3 regions of the Peribacillus sp. RS7 genome follow, and region 2 is predicted to be linked to each of the others. Evidence: riboswitches for the same ligand, from Rfam matches in the RefSeq annotation. Region 2 holds a riboswitch; each other region holds the start of a gene.
What was found. Region 2 has a riboswitch for S-adenosylmethionine ahead of mtnK (S-methyl-5-thioribose kinase). Riboswitches for the same ligand answer to the same signal wherever they lie in the genome.
Positions count from the first base shown of each region.

Region 1: linked by a shared signal. The riboswitch ahead of ACDZ29_RS16295 (methionine biosynthesis PLP-dependent protein) and the one ahead of mtnK (S-methyl-5-thioribose kinase) in region 2 are both predicted to bind S-adenosylmethionine.
Region 3: linked by a shared signal. The riboswitch ahead of metK (methionine adenosyltransferase) and the one ahead of mtnK (S-methyl-5-thioribose kinase) in region 2 are both predicted to bind S-adenosylmethionine.

Region 1 covers NZ_CP168135.1:3,245,205-3,253,411, reverse strand. Annotated here, with positions in the region: gene ACDZ29_RS16325 (iron-containing alcohol dehydrogenase family protein) at 1-759, shown strand, start outside; gene ACDZ29_RS16320 (NAD-dependent epimerase/dehydratase family protein) at 908-1,942, opposite strand; gene ACDZ29_RS16315 (PucR family transcriptional regulator) at 2,176-3,060, shown strand; gene ACDZ29_RS16310 (ABC transporter ATP-binding protein) at 3,185-4,330, shown strand; gene ACDZ29_RS16305 (hypothetical protein) at 4,398-4,640, opposite strand; gene fumC (class II fumarate hydratase) at 4,750-6,132, opposite strand; SAM riboswitch class I at 6,479-6,592, shown strand; gene ACDZ29_RS16295 (methionine biosynthesis PLP-dependent protein) at 6,678-7,790, shown strand; gene metC (cystathionine beta-lyase) at 7,787-8,207, shown strand, end outside.
Region 2 covers NZ_CP168135.1:5,281,571-5,289,777, forward strand. Annotated here, with positions in the region: gene ACDZ29_RS26120 (pyridoxal phosphate-dependent aminotransferase) at 1-449, opposite strand, end outside; gene ACDZ29_RS26125 (nitrilase-related carbon-nitrogen hydrolase) at 548-946, shown strand; gene ACDZ29_RS26130 (hypothetical protein) at 899-1,141, opposite strand; SAM riboswitch class I at 1,373-1,526, shown strand; gene mtnK (S-methyl-5-thioribose kinase) at 1,605-2,807, shown strand; gene mtnA (S-methyl-5-thioribose-1-phosphate isomerase) at 2,822-3,868, shown strand; gene ACDZ29_RS26145 (LCP family protein) at 4,043-4,930, opposite strand; gene ACDZ29_RS26150 (S41 family peptidase) at 5,048-6,532, opposite strand; gene deoD (purine-nucleoside phosphorylase) at 6,781-7,485, opposite strand; gene ACDZ29_RS26160 (YozD family protein) at 7,727-7,897, opposite strand; gene ACDZ29_RS26165 (hypothetical protein) at 8,077-8,207, opposite strand, start outside.
Region 3 covers NZ_CP168135.1:1,413,058-1,421,264, forward strand. Annotated here, with positions in the region: gene ACDZ29_RS07245 (hypothetical protein) at 332-517, opposite strand; gene metK (methionine adenosyltransferase) at 613-1,806, opposite strand; SAM riboswitch class I at 1,970-2,133, opposite strand; gene pckA (phosphoenolpyruvate carboxykinase (ATP)) at 2,550-4,136, shown strand; gene ACDZ29_RS07260 (nucleotide sugar dehydrogenase) at 4,296-5,597, opposite strand; gene ACDZ29_RS07265 (glycosyltransferase) at 5,639-6,955, opposite strand; gene ACDZ29_RS07270 (glycosyltransferase family 4 protein) at 6,978-8,183, opposite strand.

The DNA of each region.
Region 1 (8,207 bases), 2.0 Mb from region 2:
ACCCTGGCTTCCACCTGCGCTGCCTGGACACCGTTAAGTGTCATTTATGATGATAATGGTTCCTATGTCCGCTATGATATTCATGAAAAAAGCGCTTGGATGTTATTTATCGAACCGGGAATTCTATTGGATTCGCCTATTGGCTTTTTACGGGCAGGAATCGGCGATACATTGGCGAAATGGTATGAGGGCAATGCCTTGGTCGAAAAACTTGCCACAAAGTCCGTTTGTATTGAATTGGCACATATGGCCGCAAGGCAATGTCAGGAAGTTTTATTGACATATGGCGAGGAAGCCCTAGCGGATTTGGAAAAGGGCAAATGGACAGACTCACTAAAGCGTGTAATTGAAACGAACATCATCACCAGTGGTCTAGTTGGCGGCTTTGGTGACCAGTACCTGCGCATTGCCGGTGCCCACTCCATTCATAATGGCATGACTTCCATCACGCAAACGCATCATTTACTTCACGGGGAAAAAGTGGCATATGGCATTTTAGTCCAGCTTATGTTGGAAGGGAAATTCTCAGAAATCAAACAATTAATTCCATTCTACCAGGCGCTTAAACTGCCTATGACATTGTTTGATATTGGTCTGACGGTTGAACATAGGGCGGAACTTCAAGAGATTGCAGCCCACTCTGTCAAAGAAGGGGAAGGCATCCATCTTCTTTTCCCTGATATTAACTGGGAAAAAGTGACAGCAGCCATAGAAAACCTTGAAGTCCTCACAACCCACGCAAGCACATCCATGGACTGAAAAAACGATGGGGTTTTTCCCCATCGTTTTTTCATACATTAAGGAATCAAATCATAACATTGCTTGTTTCAAATCACCCTTTTCTCTATGCACCTATTATTAAACAAAATGTGGTGCCAATCCTTCAGTCTAATAAAAGAAGTTTTCATCAGACTGTCTGTTTCCATAATCGAAGGAGATCACTTTCATGTTGTCTGTGGATACCAGCTTTTCTATCAGCTGACTCTGGTCGATTCTTTTCCCAATCCCAAATATCTTCGAGTGTTTCAGAAAGCGGACGGAATGTTAGTCCATTATTGATGGCTTTATTGTTATCAAAAGCCAAAAATCCATTCAAAGGTTCCTTGGCTCCTGGAAAAGGGAACTCTTCCGGTATCCATAAAGGCATCTCTCCCCACGGCTCGACTTTATTGTCCATCAAGAACTTTTCAGATACCCATGTAAAGGCAGCATTGCTTCTTGTCACCTTTTTACAGTCTTCAAGTAAACGACCCATAGTTAGAGTGTAATCCGGTCCCACGGCGTTATATGCACCTGTCATACTTTTTTCTATCATTTGGATGATCCATTGAGCTAAGTCCCTTGCATCGATAAATTGGATTGGACGGCCAGGGCGTCCCGGGGATAAAACTTCTCCCCCTTCCGCTATTCTCTTAAGCCAGTATGGCAAACGGTCAGTGTAATCATATGGACCTACTATTTGGCCAGCACGAATTGACAAGACTTTCCCCGGCAGTTCTTTTTCAGCTGCTTTTTCGCTCAATGATTTTAGCGGACCATAATATTCCCCGTATATCGGTCCAGCCGTTCCACGGGTGATTTCTTCTACTTTTGCATCATTTAGTATATGAACCGCTCCATTTTCATCAATGCCTGGTTTGCTAGGATCCTTATAAACTGAGCAGCTTGAAATATATGTATAATGTTTAACCTGATTCAGTAATCTGCAAGATTTCTCTACAGTTCGAGGGATAAAACCCGATGTGTCAATGACTGCATCCCAATGTCTTTCCTTCAACATTTCCAGATCCCCGTCGCGGTCCCCTCTTAATTGTTCGATTTCGCCAAAAACATCAGGGTTGCTTCCACGATTAAAAAGTGTGACATCATGCCCTTTCTCAATCGCAGCTTTAACTAAATACCGGCCTATAAACCGTGTACCACCCAATATTAAAATGTTCATACAATCGCCTCCTCTTAAACGATATTCCATAAAGCATACGCAAAACCCTTTCCTAAAATTAACAATAATTCCAACTTTTATTCCAACTCGCTTTTTAACCATGAATTTCCGTTTACCGGAATGATTTGACCTTGTCATGTCGTTTTTCTTAAAAACTAGTAATATTCTTAATCTTTTGCACTTTATTCTTTTTCGCTATAATGATATGGATATGAAGAAAGAAGGTGGAGACGATGCTTGAAAATCTTAAACAAAAATTCCCGAATGCTATTACCAATAAAATGGATACTGATGAAATTTCTGAATATGTTTGGTTCGAAGACTCTAGAAGTATACTTGGGATTCCCCGTTCAGAAATCACCGCAGAAGAAATCCGTTTATTGGAACTGCTATTTGCTCCTTCCATAAACCCAAATAACCCAAATACGTATCAAGACGTATCATGGAAAACTTTTTTATCCGAACCGAATGCACCATTGCCCTTAACAAGCTGGGAGAATGTTCGATTCATTCATTTCAAGCTGACTCATGCAGACTTTTCCAACTCCGATTTTGAAGACGCCTTCCTCGCTTTCGTTCCATCTGACGCAGCATTGGTCTGGGAAAATGAAACGTCAGGAATCTTGATTGAAACGGACAAGGATGAACCTTTATCAAATAAAGAACTAATCGCCATTTCTTCCACGCTTGAAAGTGACTTTTATGTAAAGACACGTATGTTCACCGGGCGCTTTCACCCTGTAAATCAAGACCTTCATCATCACAGGAACCAGGAGAAAAAATGTTTTTATTTGGCACAAGTGCATCTGCCGGATCTAAAGGTGGCTGATTTAGCAGACATCATCCCCCACTCATTAATAAATGACCTTTCCGTTACGAATGCAAAGTGGTATATCAATGAGATTCTCGGCAAGACCAAGCAGGATACTGAACTTATCAAAACGATCAAAACGTATATCGAATGTAATTCCAATGCCACCTATGCCGCCAAACAGCTTTATATACATCGGAACAGCTTACAATACCGGATAGATAAATTCTCTGAAAGAACTGGTCTCGATATTAGGAACTTTCGTCACGCCTTGACTGCGTACTTGATTCTTTTACTGAATGATTAATTTTCATTACAAACAGGGGTTTTCATCCTTTTTTGTGCAATGTGCCCATACTTTTTTCTAAACTGATAGCTTAGACTATATTTAATTAGTACAAGTAATCAAGAGTTTAAAAGGGGGATTTTTCATGGCAGAGTTAGTATTGGATCATATATTCAAGATTTATGATAAAAAGGTGACAGCTGTTAAAGACTTCAACCTTCGTGTTGCCGATAAGGAATTCATAGTTTTTGTGGGACCTTCAGGCTGCGGCAAATCGACGACTTTACGGATGATTGCCGGACTGGAAGACATTTCCCAAGGGGATTTATTTATAGACGGCAAGCGAGTCAATGATGTCCCCCCTAAAGATCGTGATATTGCGATGGTTTTCCAGAATTATGCCTTATATCCACATATGTCCGTCTATGACAATATGGCATTTGGATTAAAGCTCCGGAAAACGCCAAAAGCGGAGATCAAGCAAAGGGTCAATGAAGCTGCAAGGATCCTCGGACTTGAAGAGCTGCTAAATAGAAAACCGAAAGCCCTTTCAGGTGGTCAGCGCCAGCGTGTGGCACTAGGCCGTGCAATTGTAAGGGACGCAAAAGTATTTTTGATGGATGAGCCATTATCCAATCTCGACGCAAAGCTGCGGGTTCAAATGCGTGCTGAAATCGCAAAGCTACATAAACGTCTGGACACCACAACGATATATGTCACACATGACCAAACAGAGGCAATGACCATGGCGACACGTCTTGTCGTAATGAAAGATGGTATCATCCAACAGGTCGGTGCCCCAAAAGACGTTTACGAGAAACCCATAAACGTTTTCGTCGGCGGCTTCATCGGATCGCCTGCCATGAACTTCTTTACCGGAACATTAAAAGAAGGCATGTTTAAAATTGGTGAACAAACGTTTGAAATACCCGAATTGAAGATGAGAATGCTGCGTGATCAAGGATATGTCGGAAAAGAAATGATCTTTGGCATCCGTCCGGAGGATTTCCATAACGAAGGAGATTGCTTCACGGAGTCCCCCAACAGTATATTCACAACCCAAATTGATGTAGCCGAACTCATGGGCGCGGAGATCATGCTTTACTCCACATTAGAGGGGCAGGACTTCGTCGCACGGGTAGATGCCAAGAATATTATCCAGGCAGGCGAGAACATCAAACTAGCCCTTGACATGAATAAAGCACACTTTTTTGATAAAGGGACCGAACATCGCATTTTAGTTGAAGAGGACGAACAAATGCAGGAAAGCATGAAGTTATCTGCCAATTAAACGTAAAAAGACCCGTTCATGAATGGGTCTTTTTTTCATTTATTCAAATATTAAATAAGGGTCAAATCTATTCCTGGACCAATACCACTTCATCATGTCCGCATTCAGAGCATTTCATAAGATGCGGGCATTGGCCTTTTTGAAGGGATTGGGGGTATCCGTCGTTCAGCTTAAGTGTGTCGATATCCATATAAGCACTGTAATCATCAGCGTAATCCATGAATTTCCCTTTATCCTCAAGATTGCTGCTGCATTCCGGGCAATTTACATGAATTTTTCTTAGACCGTTGCAAAGCGGGCATAAAGACATTGTTATTCCTCCTGTTCCCGATACTTATGATCTCAGTATTTGTTGCTTTCATTATTTTAACACATGGAAACACCCTCCCTAATACCGGCGGGAGGGCACTCCTATGGAATTATTTATTAACCATGTTAGCGGGATCGACCCATGCTTTGAATTCATCTTCCGTGAGGAACTCCAATTTCAATGCCGCTTCTTTTAAGGTAGAGTTGTCCTTGAATGCAGTTTTGGCGATCTTGGCTGCTTTTTCATAACCAATATGCGGGTTCAATGCTGTTACCAACATAAGGGAGCGATCTACATTTTCTTTGATCTTATCTTCATTTGCAGTGATGCCAACCGCACAATTAATGTTAAAAGAGTGTATGCCTTCCGTCAATAATTTCACTGTTTGAAGGAAGTTATAGATGATGACTGGTTTGAATACGTTCAATTCAAAGTTACCTTGGCTTGCTGCAAATCCAATTGTAGCATCGTTACCCACGATTTGTGTCGCAATCATGGTAAGCGCTTCACTCTGTGTTGGATTGACTTTACCCGGCATGATGGAACTGCCTGGCTCATTTTCAGGAATGGCTATTTCGCCGATTCCGCTTCTAGGGCCACTTGCCAGCCATCTGACATCGTTCGCAATTTTCATTAAATCTGCTGCCAATGCTTTCAAAGCACCGTGTGCATAAACGATTTCGTTATGGCTTGTCAATGCATGGAACTTATTATCCGATGTGACGAAAGGATGTCCTGTATCCGCTGCAATTTGTTTTGCGGAAAGTCCCGGGAATTCTTTTTTTGTATTGATTCCTGTTCCTACAGCCGTTCCCCCTAGAGCCAGGTTCAATAATTTTTGGCTGCTTTCCTCAATCATCGCTAGATCTTTATCAAGCATCGCTTTCCAGCCAGAAATTTCTTGTCCTAATGTCAGTGGTGTTGCATCTTGAAGATGTGTCCGGCCAATCTTCACGACATCCCAAAACTCTTTTTCTTTTGAATCGAATGTATCACGAAGTTCTTTGATGGCAGGAACCAACTTTTCAGCGACCTCCATAAAGGCTGCAATGTGCATGGCGGTCGGGAAAGTATCATTGGAGCTTTGTGCCTTGTTTACATCATCATTCGGGTGAAGTGTTTCCGATTCACCATTTTCTTTTAACCATTCATTCCCTTTGTTAGCGACCACTTCATTCACGTTCATATTACTTTGCGTCCCGCTTCCCGTTTGCCAAACTACAAGCGGGAAGTGTTCATCAAGCGTACCTTCAAGGATTTCGCCGCAAATCTTAACGATGGCATTCTTTTTAACTTCCGAAAGATCACCGAGATCATAGTTCACCTTTGCCGCAGCTTGTTTAACGTATGCAAATGCACGAACCAATTCAATCGGCATTTTTTCATTACCAATTTTGAAATTGTTACGGCTTCTCTCGGTCTGTGCTCCCCAATATTTATCGGCAGGAACTTTCACTTCACCCATCGTATCTCGTTCGATTCTGTAATCCATGTGTTCTCCTCCTATGTTTGCACTATTCATCGAAGACCTTAAGTATATGAAATGAATAATGTCGTATTATTCTCTCTCCTTACATTGTACAAACTTTATTATTTTAAAGCAAAAATATCCGGCCAAGCCTCCCCTTTTTCTGAAAAATTCAATTAATTCAACAGGATCATTCAGGATTATCCTTGACCACATGAAAATTCCGGATATTCTTTTTTAGACACGTAAAGTGTTGACACCGCTAGGCTCCAATAGACCTAGTCATGAACATCGAAGCAAAATCCATCAAACTTGTTCTTGACAGTATTTTGTATTTATAGTAAATTCAAAAGAAATTGAATAATCTAAACTCTTATCGAGAGAGGTATAGGGAATGGCCCGATGACACCTCAGCAACCTTCATTTGTTTCAAACCAATGAAAAGGTGCTAATTCCACAAGTTTGTGAACTTGGAAGATAAGAAGAATGACTCGTCCCTACTTAATCAAAGTCTTCTTCTTAAAGAAGACTTTTTTTATTTTATATAACTCAAAGGAGCAGTGAAAACTATGTACAAAACTGAAACATATCTTGCTCAATTAGGAAATCGCAGCGAAACGGCGACAGGAACAGTCAATCCGCCAGTATACTTTTCAACTGCTTTTCGCCACGAAGGAATCGGTCAATCGACTGGATTCGATTACACAAGGACAGGTAATCCTACACGCCAACTATTGGAACGATCCATCGCCGATCTGGAAAAAGGCGACCAAGGATATGCCTGCAGTTCAGGAATGGCAGCCATTTCTACTATACTGGCCTTATTTAAATCAGGTGATGCATGGATTGTCAGCGAAGATCTTTATGGGGGTACATATCGTCTGTTAGAACAAGGTTTTAAGAAATGGGGGTTGCAGTGTGACTATGTGAACACTTGTTGTTTGGAGGATATCGAAAAAGCCATCACTCCTCACACGAAAGCCATCTTCATTGAAACTCCCACTAACCCTCTTATGCAGCAAACGGATATTAGCGCCGTTGCCGCATTGGCCAAACGATTTGATTTATTGTTAATCGTTGATAATACTTTTTACACGCCTCTTATTCAACAACCCATCCTGCTTGGAGCGGATATTGTGATTCACAGTGCTACCAAGTATCTCGGTGGTCATAATGATGTGCTCGCCGGACTGATCGTGGCCAGCGGCGCGGAATTATGTGATGCACTTGCCTTCCATCATAATGGTACTGGTGCTGTCTTGAGCCCCTTTGATTCTTGGCTGTTGATGCGCGGAATGAAAACCCTGGCATTGCGGATGGATCGTCATGAAAAGAATGCAAAGGTACTTGTAGATTACTTGTCGGAACATGATTGTGTTACGGACGTATTGTATCCCGGTAGGGGCGGCATGATTTCCTTCCGCATCATTGAAGAAGCGGCGGTCAACCCATTTTTACAATCACTCTCATTAATTTCGTTTGCAGAAAGCCTTGGAGGGGTCGAAAGCTTCATCACCTATCCTGCTACACAAACACATGCCGATATACCTCTTGAAGTCAGAACGGCCAATGGGGTTTGTAATCGCCTGCTTCGCTTCTCCGTCGGCATTGAGGACAGCGACGATTTGATTCAGGATTTACAGCAAGCATTCGCACACGTAAAAAGGGAGGCACTACGATGACCGATCATGATTTTAGCTTTGAAACCAAATTACTCCATAATCAACATAAATTCGATTCGGCAACAGGCGGTGTGAGCGTCCCCATTCAGCACGCTTCCACTTTCCATCAATCCGATATCGATCAATTCGGTAAATATGATTACAGCAGAAGCGGGAACCCAACTCGCGAAGCGCTGGAAGATATCATTGCCGAACTTGAGGAAGGTACACACGGTTTTGCCTTTTCATCAGGAATGGCAGCCATTTCAACAGCTTTCCTACTGTTGTCTGCCGGAGACCATATCGTCATTTCCGAAGATGTGTATGGCGGAACGTTCAGGATGGTCACAAGTGTTTTGACACGTTTCAATATTGAGCATACTTTCGTTGACATGACGGACCTTGAAAGCGTCAAAGCGGCCATTAAGCCAAATACGA
Region 2 (8,207 bases):
TCTGTCAAGGGCATCAGTTCGGTCTTTGCCTGTGCTAAAACGACACCGGAAAGATAATCCGGATAGCCGGGGTCTGGAACAAGGATCGTATCACCTGGATTCAATAAACACTGCGGCAGTTCGACAAGACCTGCCTTTCCCCCGAAGAGAATCGCCACTTCACTATTCGGATCCAACTTGACACCATATTCACGTTCATAAAAGACGGCAGCAGCATCTTTTAAATATTGATGTCCCCGAAACGGCGAATATTTATGATTAATCGTTTTTTCAGCGGCAACCTGCAAACTTTTCACGATATGTTCAGGCGTCGGTTGATCAGGATTTCCCTGGCCTAAATTAATGACATCATGACCCTGCGCCGTAATCGCATTGACTTTTGCGACTAGAGAGGCAAAAAATTGCTTGGGCAGTTTTTGAAGTTGTCTGGATTTTTCGAATTGCAACATTTATACACCTTCTCTGAAATTTCTTGAAATTCTAGTCACAAATGATATATGTTTATCATAGTCTTGTAAAGCATTTTTTACATGTGGGGTTTTAAACGATGAAGTGGAAGATTGCCTGCATTCAAATGGATATTGCCTTCGGGCAACCAGATATCAATTTTCAGGTTGCAGAACAATGGATGGAAAAAGCAGCAATGTCAAAACCCGATATCGTTATTTTACCAGAGCTTTGGTCAACAGGATACGACTTGACCAGGTTAAATGAGATTGCTGATGAAGAAGCAGAAAAAACGATTGAATGTTTAAAAGATCAGGCAAAGAAACACCAGTTTCACATAATTGGGGGTTCCGTTGCCAAAAAAGCAAGCAAGGGCATCTATAACAACATGATCATCATCAATAAGCATGGAAATCTCATTAAACAATATGATAAGCTTCACTTATTTCAGTTAATGGATGAACATCATTTCCTGCAGCCAGGTGAAAAAGATGGTTAATTTACTCTTGATGAAAAAATATGTGCTGGATTCATTTGTTATGACATCCGTTTTCCTGAATGGCAGCGAGCCCATACCGTTCAAGGCGCCGAAGTTCCGTGCTTCCGTAACTTTATTGAAGTCCAAGGTGCCTGTCAAGAGTTCGTTTGCTTCTCCGGATTCACCTATGATATTCCCCCATGGATCAATAATCAAGGAATATTATTGACATCCGAACCTGAACGGTTAACGGCTACAACATATGATTGGTTCTCGATGGCACGGCTAATCAATAAGGCTCTCCAGTGATCGAGTCTGGGCTTTGGCCATGAACAAAATACCCGTATTCGAAGATAGTCGGCCGGATTATTATTAATTTCCCCATTGACAAACTATTTAAAAAGTTGATATTATTTTCCCGAAGATTAAAATTTCAGAAAACATATACTCTTATCAAGAGCAGGCTGAGGGATAAAGGCCCTATGAAGCCCAGCAACCGACTGTAATACCATTGTGAAATGGGGCGGATTCACCGCCGGATTATAAAATCCACAGAGCACGGTGCTAATTCCACCAGAATTCATTTTCTGGAAGATAAGAGGTCCGAAGCCAAAACTTCTGCCTCTTTCTATATGAAAGAGGCTTTTTTATTCTTATTTTGAATCTGGAGGGGAAAAGAATGACTCAAAACCATTCAAATTTTAAGAGATTGACAAACGAAACAGCTATAACCCTTGCAAAAAAACTTGGGTTGGTCAATGCGGATGCAAGTTTAAACTGTAAAGAAATCGGCGATGGAAATTTAAATTATGTTTTTCATATTACAGACACAGTCACAAACAAAGGAATAATAATCAAACAAGCGGTCCCTTATGCCAAGGTACTTGGTGAAAGCTGGCCACTGACATTGAAAAGGGCAGCCATTGAAGCGAATGCACTGATTCATTTCAGAAGCTATTGCCCCGAATTCGTACCGCAAGTCTATTATTCGGATGAACAGCTTGCCATTACAGTCATGGAAGATTTATCGCACTTGAAAATCGTTAGAAAAGGCTTGATCGATGGCGATCAATATCCATTGCTTTCACAGCATATTGGTGAATATGTAGCGAAGACGGCATTTTATACATCAGATTATCATTTAGAACCATCCGCGAAAAAGGAAGTGGCCCGACATTTCACGAATCCGGAACTCTGCAAAATCACTGAGGTCTTTATTTTCACGGATCCATTTTTTGAGGAACTCCCGGGAGATTTCGAGCTGGAATTGACTGATGCCGCCAAAAATATTTGGAATGATCAAGAAGTGATACTTGAGGTCGCTAAGCTGAAACAAAGCTTTGAAACCGAGCAGGAAGCCTTGCTTCATGGAGATTTACATACTGGAAGTATTTTTGCAAGTGAAACTGAAACAAAGGTTATTGATCCGGAATTCGCTTTTTATGGGCCCATTGGTTTTGACCTTGGTCAATACACCGCCAACCTTCTCTTTCAGGCAATTACACGAAATGGCGCTGGAAAGGAAGAGATTTTCTCACACCTTCATGAATTTTGGAATGCCTTTGAAGAAACTTATTCCGAATTATGGGAAGGCCAAAATAAAAGCCCATTCCGCCATGTGAAAGGTTATCTGCCTTATTTACTGACAAAATTCAAAAAAGATGCATTCGGTTTTGCCGGCTGTGAACTGATTCGGCGAACCATTGGCCTTTCCCATGTTGCCGATTTAAACGTCATTGAAAATAAAGATACAAGGATCGCTGCCAAAACGGCAACATTGGAAATTGGTGCATTTTTAATTAAAAAACGGGAAGAATTGGATGTTCCAGCTGTCATTGAAGCGTTGAAGCAACGTACACTGCCATCTTATTCAACCCTTTAAAAGGAGACCTGCACATGACTACACTAGCACCCTTACCATATTCGGTACAATGGGATGATACCCATATTACATTATTAAATCAACAAGCCCTTCCTTCCATAACTGAATTTATTGAACTTCATTCTGTTGATGATGTATATGACAGCATATTGACATTAAAAGTTCGTGGTGCCCCAGCAATTGGACTGACGGCAGCATTTGGTGTTGCACTTGGTGCCAAACAGGAAACAACCGCTGAATTAGGGGAATTCAAGAAAAATGTAACGAGGCATATTGAAAAACTCGCTTCTTCACGGCCAACTGCAGTCAACCTTTTTTGGGCGTTAAGGAGGATGGAGAATACGTTGAAAGCAGCGCAAAGCATTTCAACTGCCAAGGAAGCACTTGTATCGGAGGCCCAAGCCATCTTTGCTGAAGATGAAGAAATGTGCAGGAAAATCGGGGAACATGGTTTATCCTTATTCGATAAAGGAGATTCCATCCTAACGCATTGCAACGCTGGAGGGATTGCCACAGCCCGTTATGGAACAGCCCTGGCTCCCTTCCACCTGGCTAAAGAAAGGGACTTTCCGCTAAAAGTGTACGCTTGTGAAACCAGGCCTGTCCTGCAAGGGGCGCGTTTGACGGCTTGGGAATTGATGCAAGCAGGGGTTGACGTCACCTTAATTTCTGATAATATGGCCGCCCATACGATTCACCAGAAACGAATAAATGGAATTATAGTCGGGGCCGACAGGATTGCGGCTAATGGAGATACAGCCAATAAAATCGGGACATTGGGATTGGCCATATTAGCAAAGCACTTTGGTATCCCTTTTTATGTGGCGGCTCCATCAAGCACCTTCGACCTCTCTATCCAATCCGGCACATCCATCCCGATCGAAGAACGGCATGAAGCGGAAATCACTTTCATTCAAGGTGTAAGGATTGCCCCGGAAAACGTGAAGACTTTCAATCCAGCCTTTGATGTTACACCGAATCATCTAATTACAGGCATCATTACAGAAAACGGCATCATAACACCGGATTTCATCAAAAACATTCCTGATTTCGTTAAATGATCCAAGTTTTATTGGTGATAAAAAACGAGAAGGATTTCGTATCCGTCTCGTTTTTTAATGAAGATCAATTATGATTATTCTTTCGAGGTCTATTATGCAATAATCTAAGTGATTCGAATCTATTCACTAATTAAATCCCGTGTTTTCGATAACAAATGATATTAGACATTCTTATTATTTTGAAAAGAACTCCTGAAGTGCTTTCTTATTTTTAGTGTAGTCCATTTCCAAAACGGCTCCAGACTGGGGATATATTTCATCTCTAAAACTTCCTTCCACTGGAATCCTTAAGGTTTCAACGGTTTCCGGTGTATGGAAGACGGCTTTTGGACCCATTTCCATTATCGTTTTCAGCCCAATATCTGTATCCAAATACGAGAGCCCTTGTTCTATTATACTAGGAAGCGCTGCCATCCCTTCGAAGGTTGAGATTTGATTTATAAACGCTGTTTTTAATTGAACCATTACTTCTTGTTGACGTTCAACCCTTCCAAAATCACTTTCATCATCATGTCTAAAACGGACATATTTCAATATTTCCTCACCATGTAAAACATTTTTGCCAGTGCTTGCTTGAATGCTCATATCATCAATAATTTCTTGATCCACATCCACCGCTACTCCTTCAGGGGCAAGCAAGTCGACCATCTTCACAAATCCCTGAAAGTCAATTACTGCCACATGATCGACCTTGACATCAAAGTTTTCCTGTATCGTTTTCTTGAGCAGTTCCCTTCCACCATAATAATAAGCGGCATTTATTTTGTTATATCCTGGTTTATACCCAGGGATTTTTACATAACTATCACGCATGATTGAAGCCAGCTTCAGTTTCTCCTGCTCAGGAAAGTATTTTGCCAGTATAATCGCATCTGATCGAGATTTTTCCTCCCCCCTGGTATCAACACCAATAAACAGAAATGTTTTCACGCTTTCCTCGTTCTCTTCTTCGGTTAGTTTTTTTTCCGTACCTGCATTTCCATTTTGTTTGGGTAAAGGGGCATAGGTGCAGCCTGCCAGAATCAAGATCAATAGATATATGAACAGTACCTTTTCTTTCATTACCTCACCTCATCGGAAATTTACCCATATTTTCTGCCTAATATTGGAATCGTATGCATTAAACGACAAAAAAGCCTGCCAACGATAATCGTTGGCAGGCTTTTCGGGCAAAATCATTTATTTGATTTCTTTCTTTAATACTTCTACCGCTTTTTTAACTTGAGTGTCGTTTTTAAGGATTTTCTCCCGGATGACCTGCATCAATTTAACGGTAGTATCGTCTTTTATAGTGCCGGTTTCTTTAATTTTTTGTTCCCTTTGGAATGCTGTTACCGCATTTTTTGTTGCTTCATCAAAGAATCCATCTATCTTCCCTGGATCATGTCCTGCTTCCTTCAACATCTCTTCAGCAGCTTTCACTTCACTTGAAGAATCCGATGCTTTCAATTCCTTATCAGGCGAAATGTAAGGAAGGTTGGCATAATCAGGGAGCTTCACATTAATATCAGGCTTGATCCCTTTTTTATGAATCCAATTGCCTTCAGGCGTCAACCATTTAGCTGCCGTGTATTTGAAGTTGGATCCATCTTCAAAGTCTTGGGCAGTCTGAACGGTCCCTTTGCCAAATGATTTGACACCAATCAAAGGAATATCTGCTGATTCACTGACAGCCGCTGCAACAATTTCAGAAGCGCTGGCACTTCCATCATCAATCAACACGACTACCGGGATCTTCAGCTCTCCATCATTCTTCGATTTATAGACATCTTTTTTCCCGCTTCGTTCCTCAACTTGAAGGACCACTTCCCCATTAGGTATGAACAGGCTTGCCATTTCTATTGCTTGGTCAAGCAGTCCCCCTGGGTTTCCACGCAAATCCAATACCAGACCCTTCATATCCTTCTTCGACATTTCTTCAAGCGCCGTTTTCAGCTCTTGGACTGTATGTTCGGAAAAACTGGTCACTTGGATTTTTGCAACTCCATCATCAAGCATTTCCGCATACACTGTTTCAATCGGAATTGTGTCACGTTTAATGGTGAGTTCAATCGGTTCCGATTCACCAGCTCTTGAGATGGATAAATTCACTTTCGTTCCCTTTTCGCCCCTGATTTTCAGGACAGCTTCAGAAGAGCTCAGTCCTTCAACGCTTTTACCGTCGACACTTAAAATGATGTCATTCGGTTTTACACCCGCTTTTTCGGCTGGGGACCCTTTTATCGGTGAGACGACCATGATTTTTCCATCCTGTTCCTGAATCTCCGCACCGATTCCTTCAAAAGATGAAGAGATGCTCTCATGGAAACTCGATGCTTCCTTCTTATCCATATAGGCTGAGTAGGGGTCATCCAATGATTTGATCATTCCATTAATTGCCCCGTCAACCAGCTTGTCTTGATCAATCTCTTCATAATAGTTATCTTTTATCGTATCGTATGTAGAATACAGCTTTTCAAATTCCGAATGTTTATCCGGTGCTATTGACTCTACTTTTTCATTTCCAAAGGTCAAGGCTATTGTAGTAATCCCTGCAGTTAGAAATATGACTAGGAAAATCCCCATAATGAACGTAAACTTCTTTATTTTAATGAATTTCCCTGCCTCTTTTGGCTGTTGTTGATTTTCTTCTTCCACTGAAGCCTCACCACTTTCATTCTTCATGACGATATAAACGGTTTCTTTCTATTTTATCAGTTTTCATGCCAATCGAAAAATAATAGTTATCAAAAATAACAACTTACTGATCATATGTATTTTTTTAACCCTTCGCAAACGTAAAATCTTGGGTACCCCTTAAGGCGAGACATTACAAAAATGCGGATACCAAGGAATAAATGAGCCTGTATCCCACCCTTCATTATACAGCATCATTTATTCCTGGTCACCCGCCTGTCATTAACATCCAATTATCAGTCTTGGATAGCTGCTTCCAATGCCACTTCAACCATTTCGTTAAAAGTTGACTGGCGCTCATCCGACGTCGTTTCCTCACCGGTTAAAATGTGATCGGAAATGGTTAATACTGATAAAGCTTGGCGTCCAAATTTAGCAGCAAGCGTGTATAGGGCCGCTGATTCCATTTCTATCGCAAGGATTTGGTATTTTGCCCATTTTTCCAATTCACTATTATCGTTATAAAACTGATCGGCCGTAAATACATTCCCGACCTTCAATTGCAAGCCCTTAGCCGTGCCCGCGTCATAAGCTTTTCTTAGTAATTCGAAATCCGCGGTTGGAGCAAAGTCCACCCCGCCGAAAGTCATGCGGTTCATTTGCGAGTCGGTGGAAGCACTCATTGCAAGGATTACATCCCTGACCTTTACGTCTTTTTGGATGGCTCCTGCAGTTCCAACGCGAATCAGCTTCTGAACATTATAGCTATTCATCAATTCATTTACGTAGATGGAAATGGATGGAACACCCATGCCTGTGCCTTGGACGGAAATTCTTTTCCCTTTATATGTCCCTGTGTATCCAAACATATTCCGAACTTCATTGTAAAGTTTTGCATCCTCTAAAAATGTTTCAGCAATATATTTTGCACGCAATGGGTCTCCAGGTAGTAAGACCGTTTCTGCAATTTCATTTTCTTTTGCACCAATATGTACGCTCATACAACTATTTCCTCCTTAACTTGTGGTTGGAATGATATACAAAAACTACTATACCATATCAACCACAAGTTAGGAAAATTGAACCTTATCCAATAACCAACCTGATAAGGAAACTGGAAATCGTGAAAAGACTTTTGGCACCCCTCCTCAGAACCGCAAACAAAACGGCGGAGGCCCGCCGTCTTTTTTTAATTGTTTTTAAAATTAAGGGAAAGGAAGCTGCTAACCGTCTTATGACTGGTTACTCATCGACTTCTTCATCAATTATGCATTTTTCAAGAAGATATTCGAATGTGATGTCAGCAAGATCTTCAACTTCAGCTTCTGTTGGAAGATAGCCCCGTCTTATCAATTCTTGAAAAAAGAATTCCGCTATCTCTTCTGTATCAATAAAAACCTCAATTTCTCGCAAATCATCGCCCCCTTATTTAAAGGTCTATGAATGTGTAGAGACAAATATGCCAGTAAGGCATCCCTTAATGGAAAATCATATGAAGGGCCTATATTTACCATGTTCAATTGGTGGCCAATTTGAATGGTAGCTTTTTTAGGTAATTTGGAAATTGCCCTTTAAAAGTTTGGGATACCTTTTCACTTCGTTTGCTTCTTTTTATGATCTGGATAAATTTCCTCTGCAGCTTTTTCAATTTTTGCAAGGGCGATCTTCATGATATGACGATATTCATCATCGCCAAAATGTTCGTAGAGCTTACAATAATCAT
Region 3 (8,207 bases), 1.7 Mb from region 2:
TCGCGAGTAAATACTCCTAACTCACGAGTATTTGCTCCTAACTCACGAGTATTTGCTCCTAACTCACGAGTATTTGCTCCAATTTCACGAGTAAACGTTCCTACCTCACGAGTAAATGCACATAACTCGCGTAAATACTCCTAACTCACGAGTATTTGCTCCTAACTCACGAGTAAACGCACATAACTCGCGAGTATTTGCTCCAATTCACGAGTAAATGCTCCTAACTCACGAGTAAATGCTAAATTCGCGAGTAAATACTCCTAACTCACGAGTAAACGTACATAACTGGCGAGTATTTGCTTCCATTTCACGAGTAAACGTTCCTAACTCACGAGTATTTGCTCCTTACTCGCGAGTATTTGCTCCAATTCACGAGTATTTGCTCTAATTCGCGAGTAAATACTCCTAACTCACGAGTATTTGCTCCTAACTCACGAGTAAATGCTAATTTCACGAGTAAACGCATATAACACGCGATTAAATGCTCCAATTCACGAGAAAGCTCCAAACTCAAGAGTAACTATCGATTTCTTGAATTATTCCCCCTGAAGGCAAAATTAATCCATAAAAAAAGGTGCCCCGCTGTTGCGGGACACCTTTTTTTATGGATTATGCTTGTGCTTTTAATGTTTCTGCTTTATCCGTGCGTTCCCATGGAAGATCGACATCTGTACGGCCAAAATGTCCGTATGCAGCTGTTTGTTTGTAGATTGGGCGACGAAGATCAAGCATTTTGATGATACCAGCTGGACGAAGGTCGAAGTTTGCACGAACTAGGTCAACTAGGACTTCTTCGCTAACTGTACCAGTTCCGAATGTATCAATCGAGATCGATACAGGCTCTGCCACACCAATTGCGTATGCCAATTGAACTTCCGCTTTGTCAGCAAGGCCAGCGGCAACGATGTTTTTCGCAACGTAACGCGCTGCATATGCCGCAGAACGGTCAACTTTAGTAGCATCCTTACCAGAGAATGCACCACCGCCGTGACGAGCGTATCCGCCGTACGTATCAACGATGATTTTACGTCCAGTAAGACCAGCATCCCCTTGAGGTCCGCCAATTACGAAACGGCCGGTCGGGTTGATGAAGTACTTAGTTTGAGCATCGATCAATTCAGCTGGAACAACTGCTTTAATCACATGTTCTTTTATATCGGCTTGAATTTGTTCAAGCGTAATTTCTGCATCATGCTGTGTAGAGATAACGATCGTATCTACACGTACAGGACGGTTATTCTCATCATACTCCACAGTTACCTGTGTTTTACCATCAGGGCGTAAGTAAGCAAGAGTTTCATCTTTACGAACTTTAGCCAAGCGGAATGAAAGTTTATGTGCCAATGAAATCGGAAGTGGCATAAGCTCTTCTGTTTCATTACAAGCAAATCCGAACATAAGACCTTGGTCCCCTGCACCGATTGCATCGATTTCTTCCTCTGACATGTTTCCTTCACGAGCTTCCAATGCTTTATCGACGCCAGCTGCGATATCGGCAGACTGCTCATCAATGGAACTCAATACAGCACAAGTTTCAGCATCGAAACCATATTTCGCACGTGTGTAGCCAATTCCTGCAATGGTATCACGAACGATACGCGGAATATCCACGTAAGCGGATGTTGTAATTTCACCAGCAACAAGCACAAGACCTGTTGTTACACTTGTTTCACACGCAACACGTGCATTTGCATCCTTAGCAAGGATAGCATCTAAAATGGAATCTGAAATCTGATCACAAATTTTGTCCGGATGGCCCTCTGTAACAGATTCAGAAGTAAATAGACGTTTCTTTGACATCATATTTCCTCCTTGGAAGTTAGTATGTTGTAGGCATAAGCCTGATTTTTTACGGAACTCGTTTCCCTCATTAGTTTCAACTATAGACACAGAATTACTTATAAATACACAAAAACCTTCCCTGGCAAATGAGGAAAGGTTTAAAATTCTGTCTTCTATCCTTTCACTCTTATCGTTCAAGGGTTTTTTACCTTGCTCAGGTTAGCACCATCACCACTATTCCTTGAAGAACCATCGCTTTATTTTCGGCGATCGATCTTGGAGTCAAGTTCAATATGGCAGGTTGCTGGGTTTCAAAGGGCCTGTCCCTCCACCAACTCGGGATAAGAGAATCCGTACAATTTAAGATAATATCGTATCAGGTTGGAACTTGTCAATGTTTTTCTAAAAAGAACATATCCGCCCACTTGAAAAAATGGGTTGTTTCAGCGTCTTCAAAGGGTTTCCAAGGCAGAAGGCGAATAGAAATGTTGAAAATTGCCATTAATAATAGAAAATAAAGCATACTAACAGGAATGGCCAATTAGAAATATGTTGCTTAATTACTTCCTATTTAAAATAAAATTTTCACTCCATGTAAGTATATGCAATTGTATTGACTCGGTTCCTGCGCCTTAATAAGGAAAATTGATTAACGAAACCAGTTGAAAATAATCACAAATTAAAAGAAATAGTATAGACTATTTAAATGAATGTGTTATACTAATTGTAATATAAAAACTTAAACAAAGGAAGGTACCTCATATATGAATTCTGTAGATGTTTCTAATGAGTTACACCAGTTATTAACAGGAAACAATGTTCAAACTCAACTTTCAGTTCCTCAATTGGTCGAAAAAGTATTAAGCAGAAATGAAGGCGTACTAACATCAACTGGTGCAGTAAAAGCTGAAACCGGCAAGTATACTGGTCGTTCACCTAAAGATAAATATATCGTGGAAGAAGCATCCGTTAAGGATAAAGTCGATTGGGGTTCAGTGAACCAGCCAATTTCTGAAGATGTTTTCAATAAACTATATAATAAAGTAGTTGACTACCTAAAAGCAAAAGAAGAGATTTTCGTTTTCAAAGGTTTCGCTGGTGCAGACGAATCATCACGTCTTCCCATCCGAGTTGTTAATGAATATGCTTGGCATAATCTTTTTGCCCATACTTTGTTCATCCGTCCGAACGAAGAGGAATTAAGAGGTCACGAAGCTGAATTCACAATTCTTTCGGCACCTAATTTCAAAGCAGACCCAGAAGTGGACGGGACTTCATCCGAAACTTTCATCATCGTTTCATTTGAACGCCGTACCATCCTGATCGGCGGAACGGAATATGCAGGAGAAATGAAAAAATCGATCTTCTCGATCATGAACTACTTACTTCCAGAGGCTGGAATCCTTCCAATGCATTGCTCTGCTAACGTAGGACGTGAAGGAGACGTCGCTTTATTCTTCGGACTGTCTGGAACAGGTAAAACAACTTTATCCGCAGACACTAGCCGTAAACTGATTGGCGATGACGAGCACGGCTGGTCTTCTAACGGCGTATTCAACATCGAAGGTGGCTGCTATGCGAAAACGATCAACCTTTCACGTGAAAAAGAACCACAAATTTTCGATGCGATCCGCTTCGGTGCCGTATTGGAAAATGTAGTTGTGGATCCGGATACACGTGAAGCGGACTATGATGATAGTTCATTGACTGAAAACACCCGTGCTGCATACCAAATGCAAGCGATCGATAACATCGTGAACCCAAGTATTGCAGGACACCCAAATACAATCATTTTCTTAACAGCTGATGCTTCAGGCGTTCTGCCTCCAATCAGCAAGCTTTCCAAAGAACAGGCAATGTTCCATTTCCTAAGTGGTTACACTAGTAAATTGGCTGGTACTGAAAGAGGGGTAACTTCACCGGAAGCTACATTCTCCACTTGCTTCGGTTCACCGTTCTTACCGCTTCCCGCTCAACGCTATGCTGAGATGCTTGGTGATAAAATTGACGAGCACAATGCAAAGGTATACCTTGTCAACACTGGGTGGACTGGCGGAGCATACGGAACCGGAAGCCGTATGAAACTTGCTTACACTCGTGCGATGGTACAAGCGGCACTTGAAGGTGAATTAGCGAACATCGAAACGATCAAAGATGAAATCTTCGGTTTGGATATCCCGCTTCATGTTCCTGGAGTTCCTGACGAAGTGCTTCAACCAATCAAGACTTGGGCAGATCCTGCGGCTTATAAACAAGCAGCAACAGCTCTTGCAGCTCAATTCCGTGCAAACTTCAAGAAATTCGGTAGCGTTCCAAGTGAAATCGAAGAACTTGGCGGACCGACAGCTTAATAAATTGTACACAAAAGGACCAAGCTCTTGCTTGGTCCTTTCTTCATTTTGCTCCCCCCCGTGCCAGTTGCAGAGCTTGACTTTCAACCACAAAAAGGGCACTGTCCATAGTCAGCGCCCCCTTTATCCTTATTCCATTATCGATGTTTGTCCAAGTTTTTAGATGATCGCTTTATTCCTGGCTTTTTTCATGGACATCGTTTTGTATTGATATATATTGCCCAGGTTGGCCACCGGGACATCGGTTTCGTTCGCATCAATGCAATTCCGAGTATCCAAAATCAATTTATTGGCCATAAGATCCGATAGCTTATCATAATCCATCCGTTTAAATTCATCATGGTCGGTCAGGACAAGTATCAAGTCGGCACCTTTTACAGCATCTTCCACTGAAACGATTGGCATTTTCCCAGATTGAACATGCGGATCATGCAAGGCTACATCCACATTTTCCATTCCCATCAAGATATTGACGACATCAATGGCGGGACTTTCACGAATATCATCTACATTTCCTTTGTATGAAAGTCCGAAAACCGCTACCTTTGGATGACGGATTCCCTCGAGCATCATTCTTACGCAATTGACAATGTAATAAGGCATCGATACGTTCGTATCACGTGCCAATTTAATGATTCTCGCATACTCTGGTGCCTTTGCTACGACGAAATACGGATCGACTGCTAAACAATGTCCCCCGACTCCAGGGCCTGGTTGGTGAATATTGACACGTGGGTGCTTGTTTGCCATCCCTATGACATCCAAGACATTGATGTCCAGCTGGAAGCAGACTTTTGCCAGCTCGTTTGCAAGGGCGATATTGACATCCCGGAAAGTATTTTCCATCAGCTTGGACATTTCCGCCGTTTTCGCATCCGTCTGAATGATTTCACCTTGAACGAAGGTTTCATAAACTAAGCTCCCTTTATAAGAACATGTTTCCGTGATCCCTCCGACGATACGATTATTATGAACTAACTCTTCAAGAATCCTTCCAGGTAAAACACGTTCCGGGCAATGAACGAGGAAGATGTCTTTACCGATCGTGAGGCCCGTCATTTCTATCATCGGTTTGATATGATCATCCATGCTTCTTGGCGCTATCGTCGATTCGATAATGATGACATTTCCCTTTTTGATAAAAGGAAGAATGGTGGATGTCGCTTCTAAGACGTAGGTTAAATCACATGATTGATGCATATCATCTTTATTTGGAGTAGGGACTGCAATAATGAAAACATCAGCATGTTCCGGGCTTAAAGCAGCTCGAAACTTATTGGAAATAAGTACCTCATGTAATACCTGCTCAAGTCCAGGTTCTTCGATATGGAGCTTACCATTATTCAAATTGGAGATAACCTCAGGCTGGATATCCACGCCGATAACATCGACACCGTGTTTCGCAAACATTAAAGAAGTTGGAAGCCCTATATAACCTAGTCCCATTGTACAAAGTTTCATATTAACCACTCCTATCCTATTTTTCTGCTACACTCGTTTTGTTAGGCAGATTGATAAATATCGATAAAGATTTCCTTCTCTTGTTTCCAATTGTATTTTTGCCGGGCATTCAGGCAATTACTGCTCATTTCCGCCCTTTTTTCAGGATGTTTCAATAGGTAATTGACTCCTTCGGCAATTGACTTTGGATCATGTGAATCGACACACACGCCAATCTGTTCCGCATCGACCACCTTTTGGATTTCAGGAAAACTACAGGCAACCACAGGCACACCGCTCATCATGTATTCAAACAATTTATTTGAAGAAGCGGAGTAGTGATTAAAACAGACATTATTCAATACCTGAAAACCTAAATACGCATTTTTCGTATAATGGAGCAGCTCGTCGACCGGAACCTTCGGTAAGAACTTCACACGATGTTCCAGATGCATGTCGCTTACTTTTTTCATCAAATCATCCTTGATTCTTCCATCTCCTATAAAAACCACTGTCCCACCCTCTATCATCGGTACAGCATCAACCAATTGCTCTAAACCTCTGCCCATTTGAACGCCGCCTTGGTATAACAATATCGGCTCATTCGCTGGCAAATCGAGCAGCTCATGCAAATTCACGGCCGTACTTTCCTCCGGATTGGTTGGAATTGGGTAGTTATGGACCACATTGGGATATAAACCATATAAGTCTTCGTTATACTTAGCTCTCGTATGGTTTTCGGCAATCATTTCATCAACAAATATTAATAGGAATTTCTCCATCATCCCGTAAAGTCGGCTATTATATCCCGTTCTGCTCGTTTGTACCTCATGTGAGTCATATATCAGCTTTTTTCGCCTTAACCATTTACTGCTGATCGCTCCCTGCATTAGCGTATTCAAGTCATTCGAATGATAAAAATCATATTTCCTTTTCCGGCCATGGTGGATCATTTGACCAAAAATGTAGCTCCTTGTTAATAGGGTCGGCAGCTTCGTTTTACTCATGATCAAGGTGCCGATCGCAAGGAGTGCAAGGGAACCGAACAATATTCCCGATCCCACCCAGCCATTGATCAAATTCAAGTTCCACAACGTATTCCAAACCAATAATGCCAGTAGAACGATTTCAAACTTCTTTTTCTTCAATTTGCCTACGATCCTGAGAATCCTATGAAGCGCCTCCCAGCGGTTATTCACCCTAGTGACAGTGAAACCATTTTGATGTTTCTCCTTTTTGGGCAAATCCTTGATCTTCCAGTTATGAATGGCAATCAAATCCACTTCATAACCCGCTTCAGTAAGTGCTGTGCATTCTCTTAGAACCCTTGCATCGTTCGTAAAGTGATTCCACACAAACATACATACTTTCTTCGCCATGTTGTCCTCCACTTCCAGATTTTCAGCCTGACGCTTCCATCACGTTGATGAGACCTTTAATATTTTTGGACCATTGAAAATGTTGTTTAGCATACTGATAACCGTTTTCCCCCAGTTCTTTACGAAGGGCTGGATCTGAGGCCATGGTCAGGATATGCTGACTGATTTCATCAACATTTCGGCTGTCTGCCACCAACCCGCATTTCGCCTCTGTGAGCATCTTCTTGGCCCTTCCAGCAACATCACCGACAATGGGCTTTCCGACACACATATAATCGATGATTTTACCAGGCAGCACCTTGTTGAAGACCTCTTTTTCAACCAAGCTTACATATGCAATGTGAGAAGTTGAAACTTCATGAAGAGTCACTCTTCTATTCATCGCATTAATCACCTTTATATTAGTCAGCCCTTTAGATCCGATCTCCTTCTCCACTTCGGATACCCGATATCCATATCCGATCATCGAGAACTCGATTTGCTTATGTTCCCTTAGCTTTTCAGCCACGGCTATCAGTTTTTTCAGGTCTTGAGCCAGTCCAATATTCCCTGTATAAACGACCTTGATTATTTTTTCCGATACGGGTGTAAGCAAATTCTTTAAAGTCAGCTCATCCGCAGTAAGCGAATTAGGGATGAATTGGATGGTATCCTCCTTTACTCCCTTTGAAACGATATAATCCCTGAAACCAGGACTATTGATTATGATAAAATCCGAATGCCGATATAGCTTCCTTTCCAGAAAGAAAGCGATTTTCAAAACCCACTTATTTGTAAACACTCCTACTCCTATCAACGATTCCGGCCATAAATCCCTGACATCGGTAATGAGTTTCGCCTTCATCTTTTTCTTGGCGATCAACGCCGCCAATGTCGGGAAGATCGGCGGGGTCGTGGCAAACACATAATCATATTTTTTTTCGAGACGGATGATTGTATAAATGAAAAGCCACATCGCTTCAAGATAATGAAGCAACCGCTTTCCCATATTGCTTGTATACCGCTTCACTTTGTCCGGCTTTATCCTGATGACATCTTCTTCAATGCTATCTTCATCCCAAAACTTTGTATCTTGATATAAACTTTGATTAGGATAACTCGGCTTCAATGTGATGACCGTTACCTCAAATCCGTTTCTTTTCAAATGGAGATATATATTTTTCATTCTATTTCCCGCACTTCCGATTTCCGGATAAAAGTTTTGCACGATCATCAGGACGCTTTTCATATACGCCTATCACCTCTATTCTTG